DNA from 2 places in the Roseateles sp. genome. Region 1 is predicted to be linked to the other one. Evidence: predicted binding sites of a transcription regulator. Region 1 holds the regulator's gene; the other holds the start of a gene.

What was found. Region 1 encodes sigma-54, which starts transcription at its own class of promoters, with help from an activator protein. Its sites were predicted from a motif close to TGGCANGNAANCTGCTTT; they were not measured.
Region 2: ACQY39_RS21610 (PEP-CTERM sorting domain-containing protein) is a predicted target of sigma-54. The motif match lies at 2,414-2,431, and genes of this name have one in related genera.

Annotation. Positions count from the first base shown of each region.
Region 1 covers NZ_OZ253537.1:1,116,656-1,122,413, reverse strand. Annotated here, with positions in the region: gene ACQY39_RS04980 (SPOR domain-containing protein) at 1-250, shown strand, start outside; gene ACQY39_RS04975 (thiol:disulfide interchange protein DsbA/DsbL) at 316-990, shown strand; gene ACQY39_RS04970 (thiol:disulfide interchange protein DsbA/DsbL) at 1,032-1,694, shown strand; gene lptA (lipopolysaccharide transport periplasmic protein LptA) at 1,821-2,450, shown strand; gene lptB (LPS export ABC transporter ATP-binding protein) at 2,447-3,238, shown strand; gene ACQY39_RS04955 (RNA polymerase factor sigma-54) at 3,278-4,807, shown strand; gene ACQY39_RS04950 (SGNH/GDSL hydrolase family protein) at 4,998-5,758, shown strand, end outside.
Region 2 covers NZ_OZ253537.1:5,017,852-5,023,609, forward strand. Annotated here, with positions in the region: gene ACQY39_RS21605 (FAD-binding oxidoreductase) at 64-1,617, shown strand; gene ACQY39_RS21610 (PEP-CTERM sorting domain-containing protein) at 1,781-2,335, opposite strand; gene ACQY39_RS21615 (toxic anion resistance protein) at 2,658-3,869, opposite strand; gene ACQY39_RS21620 (hypothetical protein) at 3,866-4,549, opposite strand; gene ACQY39_RS21625 (VWA domain-containing protein) at 4,561-5,758, opposite strand, start outside.

The sequences.
Region 1 (5,758 bases):
GGCCGCTGCCGACCCCAACCTTTACTTCGTACAGGCCGGCGCCTATGTGAAGAACGAGGACGCCGAGCAGCAGCGCGCGCGTCTGGCCTTGCTGGGTTTCAGCGCCAAGGTCATGGAAAAGGAACAGTCGGGCCGCACGGTCTTCCGTGTGCGCATCGGCCCCATCGACAGCCGCGATGAAGCCGAAGGCCTGCAGCGCAAGATCGAAGCGGCCGGCATCGAAGCCAATCTGGTCGGCGTCAAACGCTGAGCTTTCGCCCCAATACTCGGGGCTGCGGCCCCTTTTTGTCCACCGAGATGAACGAGAAGAAGATCATGAAACGTCGCGAGTTTTCTGCCCTGTTGTCGACTCCTCTGGCGCTGGGCGGCCTGAGCCTGGCCCCGCAGCTGGCCCTGGCGCAAACCGACCCCTTTGCCGGCAAGTACCAGACTCTGGCCCAGGCCCTGCCCGTGGCCGTGCCGGGCAAGATCGAGGTGGTGGAGTTCTTCTGGTACGGCTGCCCGCATTGCTACGCCTTCGAGCCGGTGCTGGCGCCCTGGATCAAGCAACTGCCGGCCGATGTCGCCTTCCGCCGCGTCCATGTCGGCTTCAACGCCATGATCAAGCTGCACCAGCGCCTGTTCTACGCCTTGGAAGCCTTGGGCAAGGCCGCCGAGCTGCAAGACAAGATCTTCCATGCCTTCCACGTTGAGCGCCTCGAGCTCAACGACGAGAAAAGCCTCACCGAGCTGGTCGTGCGCCTGGGCGTGGACGGTGCCAAGTTCAAGGATGCCTTCAACGCTTTCGGCGTGGTCACCAAGGCCGGCCAGGGCGCCAAGCTCTCCGAGGCCTACCGCATCGATGGCGTGCCGGCGCTGGGCATTGGCGGCCGCTATCTGACCTCGCCCTCGATCGCAGGCCTGCGCGGTGACAGTGAAGTTGCCAATGGCCGCCGTGCCCTGGCCGCTGCCGACCATCTGATCCAGTTGGCCCGCGCCGCCAAGGCCTGAGGCACGGAAGCCCGATCTCACCACCTGCCCCCTGCGAAGCGATGAAACCGATCTCCCGCCGTGATTTCTCCGTCTGCCTGGCCGCCACCGGCCTGCCGGCCCTGAGCCTGGCTCAAGGCGCTGCGCCGGTCGAAGGCAAGCATTACCTGCGCCTGGCCCAGCCCTTGCCAGCCACGCCGGGCAAGATCGAGGTGTATGAATTCTTCCTCTACACCTGCCCGCACTGCTTCGCCTTCGACCCGCTGGTGTCGGCCTGGGCCAAGCAGTTGCCGGCCGATGTCAGCTTCCGTCGCGTCCATGTCGGTGTGGGCGCCATGCACAAGCTGCACCAGCGCCTGATGTTTGCCCTGGAGACCCTGGGACGACTCGGGGACTTTCACGAGTCCGTGTTCAAGGCCATCCATGTCCAGCACCTGGACCTCAGCGACGAAAAGGCCATCACCAAGTTCGCTGTCAGCCTGGGCCTGGACGAGGCCAAGTTCAAGGCCGCCTTCAATTCCTTCAGCGCCCAGGGCCGCCCGGCCCAGTCGGCCCAGCTGGCCGCGGCCTACCGTGCCGACACCGTGCCGGCGATCGGTATTGGCGGCCGCTTCCTGACCAGCCCCAGCATGGCCGCCCCAGGGCAGAACCCGCAAGTGGGCGGGCAAGCGGCCCTAGCTTTGACGAACCAGTTGATCCAGCAACTGCGCAGCGGCAAGGCCTGAGGGCCACCCCTCACGCGCAGCGACGCCGCGAGCCCGGCAGGGCGGGCCGCGTACTAGAATGGCCTGCAAGATTTGTGCCGCCACCCGTCGGCGTCCACGCCCTTGCCTGACCGAACCCCTGTGCCCATGAAGCTGTCCTCGCGTTCCACCGCCCTGCCCGGCCTGCTGGCGACCCTGGTCCTGGGCCTGGCCGCTGGCGCAGCCCAGGCCGAGAAGGCCGACCGCGGCAAGCCACTCAATATTTCCTCCAAGAACGGCGGCAGCGTCGAGATCGCCAAGCAGCGCACCGAGTTCAACGGTGATGTGGTGCTGAGCAAGGGCAGCCTGGTGCTGCGCGCCGAGAAGCTCGATGTGCGCGAGACCGGCGACGGCTACCACCAGGTCTATGCCAATGGCCAGACCGGCAAGCAGGTCAGCTTCCGCCAGGCACGCGACATTCCGGGCGAGGCCATCGAAGGCCTGGCCGACCAGCTCGAGTACGACACCCGCAGCGACACCGTGCGCTTCATCGGCAACGCCGTGGTGCGGCGCCTGCAAGGCACGACCGTGGCCGACGAGGTGACCGGCGCGGTCATCCTGTTCGACAACCGCAGCGAGGTGTTCACCTTGGAAGGCGGCCAAAGCTCGCCCCACCCGAGCGGCCGTGTGCGCGTGGTGATGATGCCGCGCGGCGCCGCCTCGGAGCCCGCCGCCACGCCGGCTTCGGGCATCCAGCTCAAGCCGAGCACCAGCCTCAGCCCGCGCAAGACGCCATGAGCGCCGGCCACCACAACGCGCCGGTGTCGGCGCTGGAATCCGGCGTGCGCAGCCGCCTCGAGGCGGAGGGCTTGGCCAAGAGCTATGGCGTGCGTCGCGTGGTCAAGAACGTGCACCTGGGCGTCAACAGCGGCGAGGTGGTCGGCCTGCTCGGGCCCAATGGCGCGGGCAAGACCACCAGCTTCTACATGATCGTCGGCCTGGTGCGCGCCGATGCCGGCGAGATTCGCATCGACGGCCAGTCGGTCGAGCACCTGCCCATCCACCAGCGCGCCCGCTTGGGCCTGAGCTATCTGCCGCAGGAAGCCTCGATCTTCCGCAAACTGACGGTGGAACAGAACATCCGTGCCGTGCTGGAACTGCAGCGCGACGAGCAGGGCCGCGCGCTGAAAGAGCCGCGCATCAAGGAACTGCTGGAAGCCCTGCTGCACGACCTCAGCATCGAAAAGCTGCGCGACAGCCCGGCGCCGGCGCTCTCGGGCGGCGAACGCCGCCGCGTCGAGATTGCCCGCGCCCTGGCCACCCAGCCGCGCTTCATCCTGCTGGACGAACCCTTTGCCGGCGTGGACCCGATCGCGGTGCTGGAGATCCAGCGCATCATCGGTTTCCTGAAGGCGCGCCAGATCGGCGTGCTGATCACCGACCACAATGTGCGCGAGACCCTGGGCATCTGCGACCGCGCCTACATCATCAGCGAGGGTTCGGTGCTGGCCGAGGGCACGCCGGACGAGATCGTCGCCAACGCCGATGTGCGCAAGGTTTATCTCGGCGAACATTTCCGCATGTGATGTGATGGCGAGCCTCCTGACAGCGCCGGGCCTGCGGCCATGAAGCAATCGCTCCAGGTTCGCCTGAGTCAGCATCTGGCGCTGACGCCGCAGCTGCAGCAGTCGATCCGTCTGCTGCAACTGTCCACCCTGGAACTGAACCAGGAAGTCGAGCAGATGCTGGCGCAGAACCCGCTGCTCGAAACCGAAGACGACTTCGCCGTCGCAGCGCCCGAACTGCCCGAGTTGCGCCAGGCCAGTGCCGCCGAAGACAGCGGCGCCGAGCGCGAACTGGGCGGCGGCGCCGAGGCCGAGGCCACGCCCGAGCTCAAGGCCGAGGACTTCGGCAACAGCGAGCGCGAGGACTGGGAGAACGGCACCGAGGGTGACGATTTCGACGGCATCCGCGAGCTGCCCAGCAACAGCGGCAGCGGCTCCGGCAGCAACGACGAAGACGGCGAGCGCAGCGAGCAGGAATCGGCCGAGATTTCCCTGCAAGAACATCTGCAGCAGCAGATGGCCGGCATGAGCTTGAGCGAATCCGACCAGCTGGCCCTGCGCCTGCTGATCGATTCCCTGAACGAGGACGGCCTGCTGGAAGACAGCCTGGAGTCGATTGCCGAGGCCTTGATCCCCGACGCGGGCGAGGACAGCGCGGCCGAACGCGAGGACCTGCTCGACCACCTGCGCATCGCCCTGAAGTGGCTGCACCATATGGACCCGGCCGGCGTCGGCGCCCGCGATCTGCCCGAGTGCCTGGTGCTGCAGCTGCGCCAGCTGCCGCGCAGCGCGCCGCAGGTGATCGCCATCATGATCTGCAAAAAGCACTTGGACCTGCTGGCCAAGCGCGACAGCCGCCGCCTGATGCTGCTGACCGGCGCCGACGAGCCCTTGCTGCGCGAGGCGCAGGCCCTGATCGTGGCGCTCGAGCCCAAGCCGGGCCGGCGCTTTGCCCACGGCCAGGCGCCGGCGGTGATTCCCGATGTGATCGTGCGCAAGGTCGGGCGCGAGCTGCGCGTCATCATCAACCCCGAGGTCGCGCCCAAGCTGCGCATCAACGAGCTCTACGCCAATGCCCTGCGCCAGACGCGCGGCGGCATCAGCAACAGCGCCCTGGGCGGCGCGCTGCAGGAGGCGCGCTGGTTCATCAAGAACATCCAGCAACGCTTCGACACCATCCTGCGTGTCTCCACTGCCATCGTCGAGCGCCAGAAAGGTTTCTTCAGCCACGGCGCCGTCGCCATGAAGCCGCTGGTGCTGCGCGAGATCGCCGACGAGCTGGGCCTGCATGAGTCGACCATCTCGCGGGTGACCACGGCCAAGTACATGGCCACGCCTTTCGGCACCTTCGAGCTCAAGTACTTCTTCGGCTCGGGCCTGTCCACCGAGGCCGGCGGCGAGGCCTCCAGCACCGCCGTGCGCGAGCTGATCAAGCAGTTCATCGCCGCCGAGAACCCGGCCAAGCCCCTGTCCGACAGCGCCCTGGCCAATATGTTGGAAGAACAAGGCATCCAGGTCGCGCGCCGTACCGTCGCCAAGTACCGCGAAGGCATGCATATTGGGACGACGACGATGCGGCGCGTGGTTTGAAGGGTGAGTGGTGAACGAGTGAACAGGTGAATGGGTGAACAACACACCACGACTCACCATTCACCTGTTCACTCGTTCACCCGTTCACCGCAGCTCACCAAACGTGAACACGCACACCGATTTCAGGTGATTCCCATTTCGAGGCATGCCATCATGCCGCCGACTTGGATCGTTACTTGAAAGGTCTGCCGTGAACACCATCCACCGCACCTCAGCTGACGCTCGCCTGCCCGCCCTGCTGATGCTCGCTGCCGGCCTGGCCTGGGCCGCACCCTCGCAGGCGCAGACTGAGGCTCAAGCCACGAGCAGCACCGCCTCCAGTTACAGCCGCGTGATCGCCTTCGGCGACAGCCTGTCAGACAACGGCAACTTCTACCGCGCCACGGGTGGCGCCGTGCCCCAGCCCGGCAACTATTTCCAGGGCCGCTTTTCCAACGGCCCGGTGGCCGTCGAGCACCTCGCCCAAGGCCTGGGCGTGAGCCTGCAAGACTACGCCTGGGGCGGCGCCCAGACCGGCTGGCTCAACGGCGCGGCGGTGGCTGCAGGCGCCCCGGCCGCCTTGCAAAACACCGGCATGCTCTCGCAGGTCGGCACCTTCCAGGCCGGGCTGGCCGGCATGGCCGCCGACAGCCAGGCGTTGTACCTGCTCTGGGGCGGCGCCAATGACTTCCAGTACCAGGGCTTCTCGCAGGCCACCGGACAAGCGGCCATCCAGAACCTCAGCAGCGCGGTCCAGACCCTCTACGGCCTGGGTGCGCGCAACTTCCTGATGCCGGGCCTGCCCGACCTGGGGCAGACGCCAGGCGGCCTCTCCTCCGGCCTGTCGGGTCAGCTGCATCTGCTGTCCCTGGGCTTCAACCTCGGCCTGAATCAAGCCATCGGCCAGCTGCGGGCCTTGCCCGGCATCGACATCCGCTATTTCGACGTCCTGGGCGCGCAGCAGGTCCTGGT
Region 2 (5,758 bases), 3.9 Mb from region 1:
ACACCCCGGCAGCCACAAGCCCGACCGGGGCTGGATCGCGATTCGAACAAGGCAAGGGACACGATGCTGTTGCGACAGGGATGGAAGGCCAGGCCGCTGGCCCGACGTTGGCGGGCGCCCATGGCGCAGGCGGCCGGGCAGGACGCCGGCCGGGCCGCCGCGCTGGACTGGGGCCCGCTGCGGCAACGTTGGCAGGGGCGCATCTTCACGGCCGAAGAGATGGCCGAGGCCGGCCTGGGCAAGGCGCTGGCGGCTGGAGGGCGGCCGTTGCCCCTGCCCGCGGTCTGCCTGCGCGCACGCAGCGAATGCGATGTACGGCGCGCGCTTGAGTTCCTGCAGCGCCACGAGCTGCCCTTCGCCCTGCGCAGCGGCGGCCACTGTCTGGCCGACCTGTCCAGCCACGCGGAGCTGGTGCTGGACTTGAGCGAGCTGCGCCGTCTGGCCTGGGACGCACGCGGCCTGCAGGCGGGGCCGGGCGTCAGCACCGCCGAACTGAGTGGCTTCCTGACCTCACGCGGCCAGCTCTTGCCCAGCGGCAACTGCCCCGCCGTCAGCCTCGGCGGCCAGGCGCTGAGTGGCGGGTTCGGCCTGCTCGGGCGCCGCGACGGCTTGGTCTGCGACCAGGTCCAGGCCATGCGCATGGTCACGGCCGGCGGCGAGCTGCTGGAGGTGAATGCCGAGCAGAACCGCGACCTGTTCTGGGCCCTGCGCGGCGCGGGCGCGGGCCAGTTCGGGGTCGTCACCGAGCTGCATTTGCGAACGCAGGCGGCCCAGGCCATGAATGTGGTTCACGGCTGCTGGCCCTTGGCCGAGGCGGCCGCGCTGATCGCCCTGTGGCAGGAGCTGGCACCGGGCGCCGACCCGCGCGTCAATCTGCAACTGGCCCTTCTTGCCGGCCGAGCTGCTGGGCATGGCAGCGACCAGCCCCAGATTGAGCTCTTCGGTGCGGTGCTGGCCGAGGCGGCCGAGGTGCCCGCCTTGCTGGCCCCTTGGCAGCGCGCCCTGGGCCGGCTGGCCGAGACGCTGTGCGAATGGCGCCTGCCTGCCGCAGCGGCGGCCAGTTATCTTTGCGGCCGCCTGGACCGGCGCTGTGAACCGGCCTGGCAAGCGGACCCGCCCTTCCCGGCCCATGGCTACCAGTTCACCCGTTCAGGCTTTTTCGAACAGGCCTTGTCGCGCGCCGCCATCGCCGGCTTGATCGAGCAATTCGCCGCCGGGCGCCCGGCGGCACAACAAAGCGAGTTGTCTTTCATCCCCTGGGCCGGCGCCTATGCCCAGGACCTGGGCACTCCGGGCAGCTCCTTTGCTCACCGGCAGGCTCACTTCATGGTCCGCCACACCGCGGTGCTGGGCCCGAGCGCACAGGCCGCCGACTGCGAGCGGGCCAGGGCCTGGGCCGACGAATCTCGGGCCTGTCTCGCACCGTTCGGCAACGGCCATGTCTACCAGGGCTTCGCCGAAGCCGACTTGGAGGACTGGGGCCGTGCCTATTACGGAGCCGCCCTGCCCCGGCTGCGCGCTATCAAGGCCCGCCACGATCCGGGCCTCTTATTCCGGCACGCGCAAAGCATCGAGCCCGCTGCGGGGCCAAACGAAGTGGTGGCTCAGCCTTGGTGAGCGGGGGCTGAGGCCGATCGGCTTCAGCGGCCCGTCGGCCGGGAAGAAGTGCCAGGAGCGCAAGGACGAGTAGCCGCACTACAGCCCCGCCCGAGTGCCTCGCACCTGAAAAAAAGGGCAGCCCGCAGGCTGCCCATGGCCAAAAAGTCCCGGAAGGGCTGGCTCAGCCCATGCGGCGACGGCGTGCGGCCGCGCCCACGGCCAGCAGGCCCAGGGCCATCAAGGCATAGCTGGCGGGTTCGGGCACTGCTGCGGTGATGACACTGCCCGGGCCGCTGATGCTGAGGCTGTAGGCGCCGAACTCGCTCGGGTCGAAGCCGGTGGCGACATAGAAGTAGCTGGTGCCTGCGGTCAGGCTGCTGGTGAAGCCCGACAGGCCGATGCTGGGGTTGTCATCATTGCCGATCACACCGTTCACCAGCGGAGTGGCGGGGTTGAAGGCGTTCTTGTAGAGAAAGCTGAAGTTGTCCCATGTGCCGACCGCGGTGTTCTGAAACACATAGGAGCCCGAGGCCGACACCGTGAAGGGCAGCACTTCATACTTCACGCCAGCGCCGGCCACCGACAGGCCGGAGAAGCTGGCGAAGGGGCGGTTCCAGGTGGCGCCGGCCGTGGTGTCGCCGGCAAAGACTTCCGCCTGGGCGGACGCTGCAAACAGCAAAGCCGCAGCCAGCGCGAGCGGGCGGAACACGGAAAAACTAGAAACGTTCGCTTGCATGAGGGAACTCCTGGTCAGTCTTGCATGAGGGCAACCGGCCACGCCGGCAGCACAAGGACAGCCATCCCGGGGTTTCAGGATGCTGACTTCATGCTAAAGCGGCATGCCAGCAGCACGCGCCCGCACAAAACCTCAGCTCCGGCGCCGGCGTCACACGAAACAGGGACTGGCAAACCCTAGGCTCAGACGCCGCGGTGGGCGCGCAGCCTGGGGTTGACCTCGTGAGTCGTGAGGCGCGTAAAGCGCTCTGCCGCTCCGCCGTCAACCCGCTTCACCATTCACCATTCACCATTCACCATTCACCATTCACCTGCTCACCCGTTCACCCATTCACTTCCCCACCGCCCCCCGCCGCCTCCCGCGCCCTTTGCTGCCGCACCCGGTCCACATAGGTCTCGGCACGCGCCAGCTCGGCTTTCAAGATGGCGTTGTTCTGGCCCATGACGTCGATGGCCTTGGCGCGGAAGTTGTCCATCGCGTCCATGGCCTGGAAGGTCTGGCTGAACATCTCTTTCATCTTGTCGATGCCGAGCATGGGGTTCTGCGCGAACTGGGTGGTTTGCTCGACATGCTGGTTCAGCGCGCGGCCGGTCTCGCTGATCAGATTGCCGATGGTGGCGTTCACACCTTGCAGCATCTCCATCACCTGAATCTGATTGCCGGTGGCGCGCGCCACGGTCTGAGCCACGGCCAGGGCGCTCATGCCGGTGGTGGCGACACGGGTGCAGCCGTTGATCATTTCCCGGCCGGTCTTCTTCAGCACATCGAGGGCCAGATAACCGTTCACGCAGACGGCTTGCTGGGTCTGGATGTCCTGCAGGTTCTGGCGCGCATAGAACAGCACCTCCTGGCGCAAAGCATGGGCACGGGTCGGGTCGCTGAGCTCCAGGGCCTGGACCTTGTCGGCCAGCTGGCTGTCCAGGGCGCCGGCGAAACGGGCGGCGGCGGCGAGCTTTTGCATCGCGTCCCAGAGCTTGGCGCGGGTGGCCTCGATGTCGACCACATCTTTTTGCATGTCGTCGCGGGCCGCGTAAAGCTGGCCCATCGAGGTCTTGAGCTGCTCGGCCGCGCTCTGGTACTTGCGGAAGTAAGCCTCCAGCTTGTTGCCGAAGGGAATGATGCCGAGCAGCTTGCGCGGCTGCAGCAAGTCGCCGTCGGCGCCGGGATTCAGTTCATCGAGCTGGGCGCGGATGTCGGCAATCGCCTTGTAGGCCGGCGTATCCTCGATGCCGGCGAAATTGCGATTCATGAAGCGGCCCTGCATCAGCGAGGACGCATTGGAGATTTCCTCCTTGCCCAGGGCGAAAGCGCTGTCCAGGCGCTGCTTGAAGGCGTCGGAATGCAGGTCTTCGCTGGCCAGGGCGTCGATGAAGCGCAGCACCTGGGCGTCGACCTGCTGGGCCAGCTCGGGCTTCAAGGGGACGGCCTCGCGCGTAGCCTCGGCGGCCACCGGGTGGATGACCTCGGGCGGCTGCAGCTGGAAGGCCGGAGTGGCTGTTGTGGTGCTGGTGCTCGTGTTGGACGGCATGTTCATGGCTTGCGCTCCTCGGCGGCGATATTGAGTGCGGGGGCGTCCAGCCCTTGCGGGCCGAACTTCTGGCTCAGGAATTTGGAATGGACGAGAAAGGCGTGCGCGTCCTGCGCCGCCAGGTCCTCGCCGAGCTGGCCGACCTTGGTCTCGAGTTCAGCCAGGGTGTCGGCAAAAGTGGCCTGGGCGGTCTTGCCGTTGTCCAGGATCTTGCCGCTGGCGAAGGCCGCCGGAATGGACAGGTAGGTGTTGAGCGCCTCGGGCAGATAGCTGATGGCGATGTGGCGGGCATGGAAGCTGTCCTGCAGCGAGAGGCTGCCCTTGCTGCGCTCCCACTGCTGCAGCAGGCCATCGAGCGCGACGCACAGGGCCAGCACACGCGCCTGCAAGGCCGGCGGAATGCGGCGCTCGGGGTTGTGCTCGGTCAGCTGGCGCACGCCGTGCAGGGCGCGCTCCATGGCCTCGCGGGCATCGCCCTCGTCGCTGAACTGCAAGGCCTCCCAGGCCGGCTCCTGCGTCGAGGGGAAACCCAACCAGAGCCCGCCGATGACGAAACCGGCGGCGTAGCCAAGCGCGGCCACACCCAGACCCAGGCCGCCCAGCAGGCCCGCGGCCTTGAGCAGCAGCACCGCACTGGCCAGCCCGAGGCCGCACCAGTTGGCCGGCGAAGCCAGCAGTCGAAACACTCGGCCCATCATCACTGGTAGGCCCGGATGTCCTTGAACACGCTGTACAGCGGCGTGCGGCGGGCATCGAAGACGCGGCCGCCGGTGGTCTTGACCAGCTCTTTCAGTTCCGCCTCATTGGCCTCGCCGAAGACGACCACAAACACCGGAATCGCGCGCACATCCTCGGGCAGGGCCTGGTAGTCGCGCTGGAACTGCGCCAGCGAGCGGCCCTTGTTGACCTCGCCATCGGTGAAGGCCACGACCGAGTACTGGTAGTTGGGGCTCTTGCCGCGCTGCTCCAGCATGTGGGCGAGTGCTTCATAGACCGCGTCGTAGAGGGCAGTGCCGCCCTTCATGCGCAGTTCGTCGGCGGTCTGGCGCACCTGGGCCAGCACCTGCTGCTTGGCCTCGCTGTCGGCCAGCTCGGCCACGCCCCGCTGCGCCTTCACGGCGGCCGGCACTTCGAAAGCCTGCAAGCCATAGGGCTGGTCAGAGAATGGCTGCAACCACAGCCGCTCGCGGTTGCTCAGGCGGGCGATGCGGCCGGTCAGCGAGGCGTCGGCACCGGCGATGTAATGCATCGCGTCGATCAGCTGCTGGCGCCGGCCACCACCGGCCATGCTGCCGCTGGTGTCGAGTACAAAGGTCGAGGCGATCGGCGTGCGGAACTCGTTGAGGTAGGCGGCGATCAGGCCATCGGCCAGGGCCCGGTCGGGCGAGAAAGGCAGTTCCACCTGCAGGCCCTGGCGTGGCAGCACATCGGCCACGCGCTCGTTCAGCTCGGGCTTGATGGGGCGGCGCAGGGTCTGGCGCGCCAGCCAGAGCTGGGCCGGCTCGCTCTTCAGGTACTCGGCCACCTTGAGGTAATCGGCCCGCTTGGCCTCGTTGAGCAGCATGAAGGGATAGTCGGCCGTACTGACGCCCTCATGCGGGTAGATCAGCGTCAGCTTCTCGCGCAACTTGCCCGAGGCATTGAGGCTCAGCAGCCAACTCTCGTAATTGATGAAGGCATTGACCTTGGGGCCGTGCTGCAGGATGAACTGCTCAGACAGATAACTCGAGTTGTCACCGGGCAGCTTGTAACCCTTGAGGAAATCAGCAATCGCGCCGCGGTCGACATCGGCCGCGCTGAGGGCTTCGGACTTCTGACTGGCCGCGGCCACCACCCCCATCAAGGCCATGAAGCCCTGGTTGGAGGTGGCCGGGTTGGACAGCGCGTACTTCAGC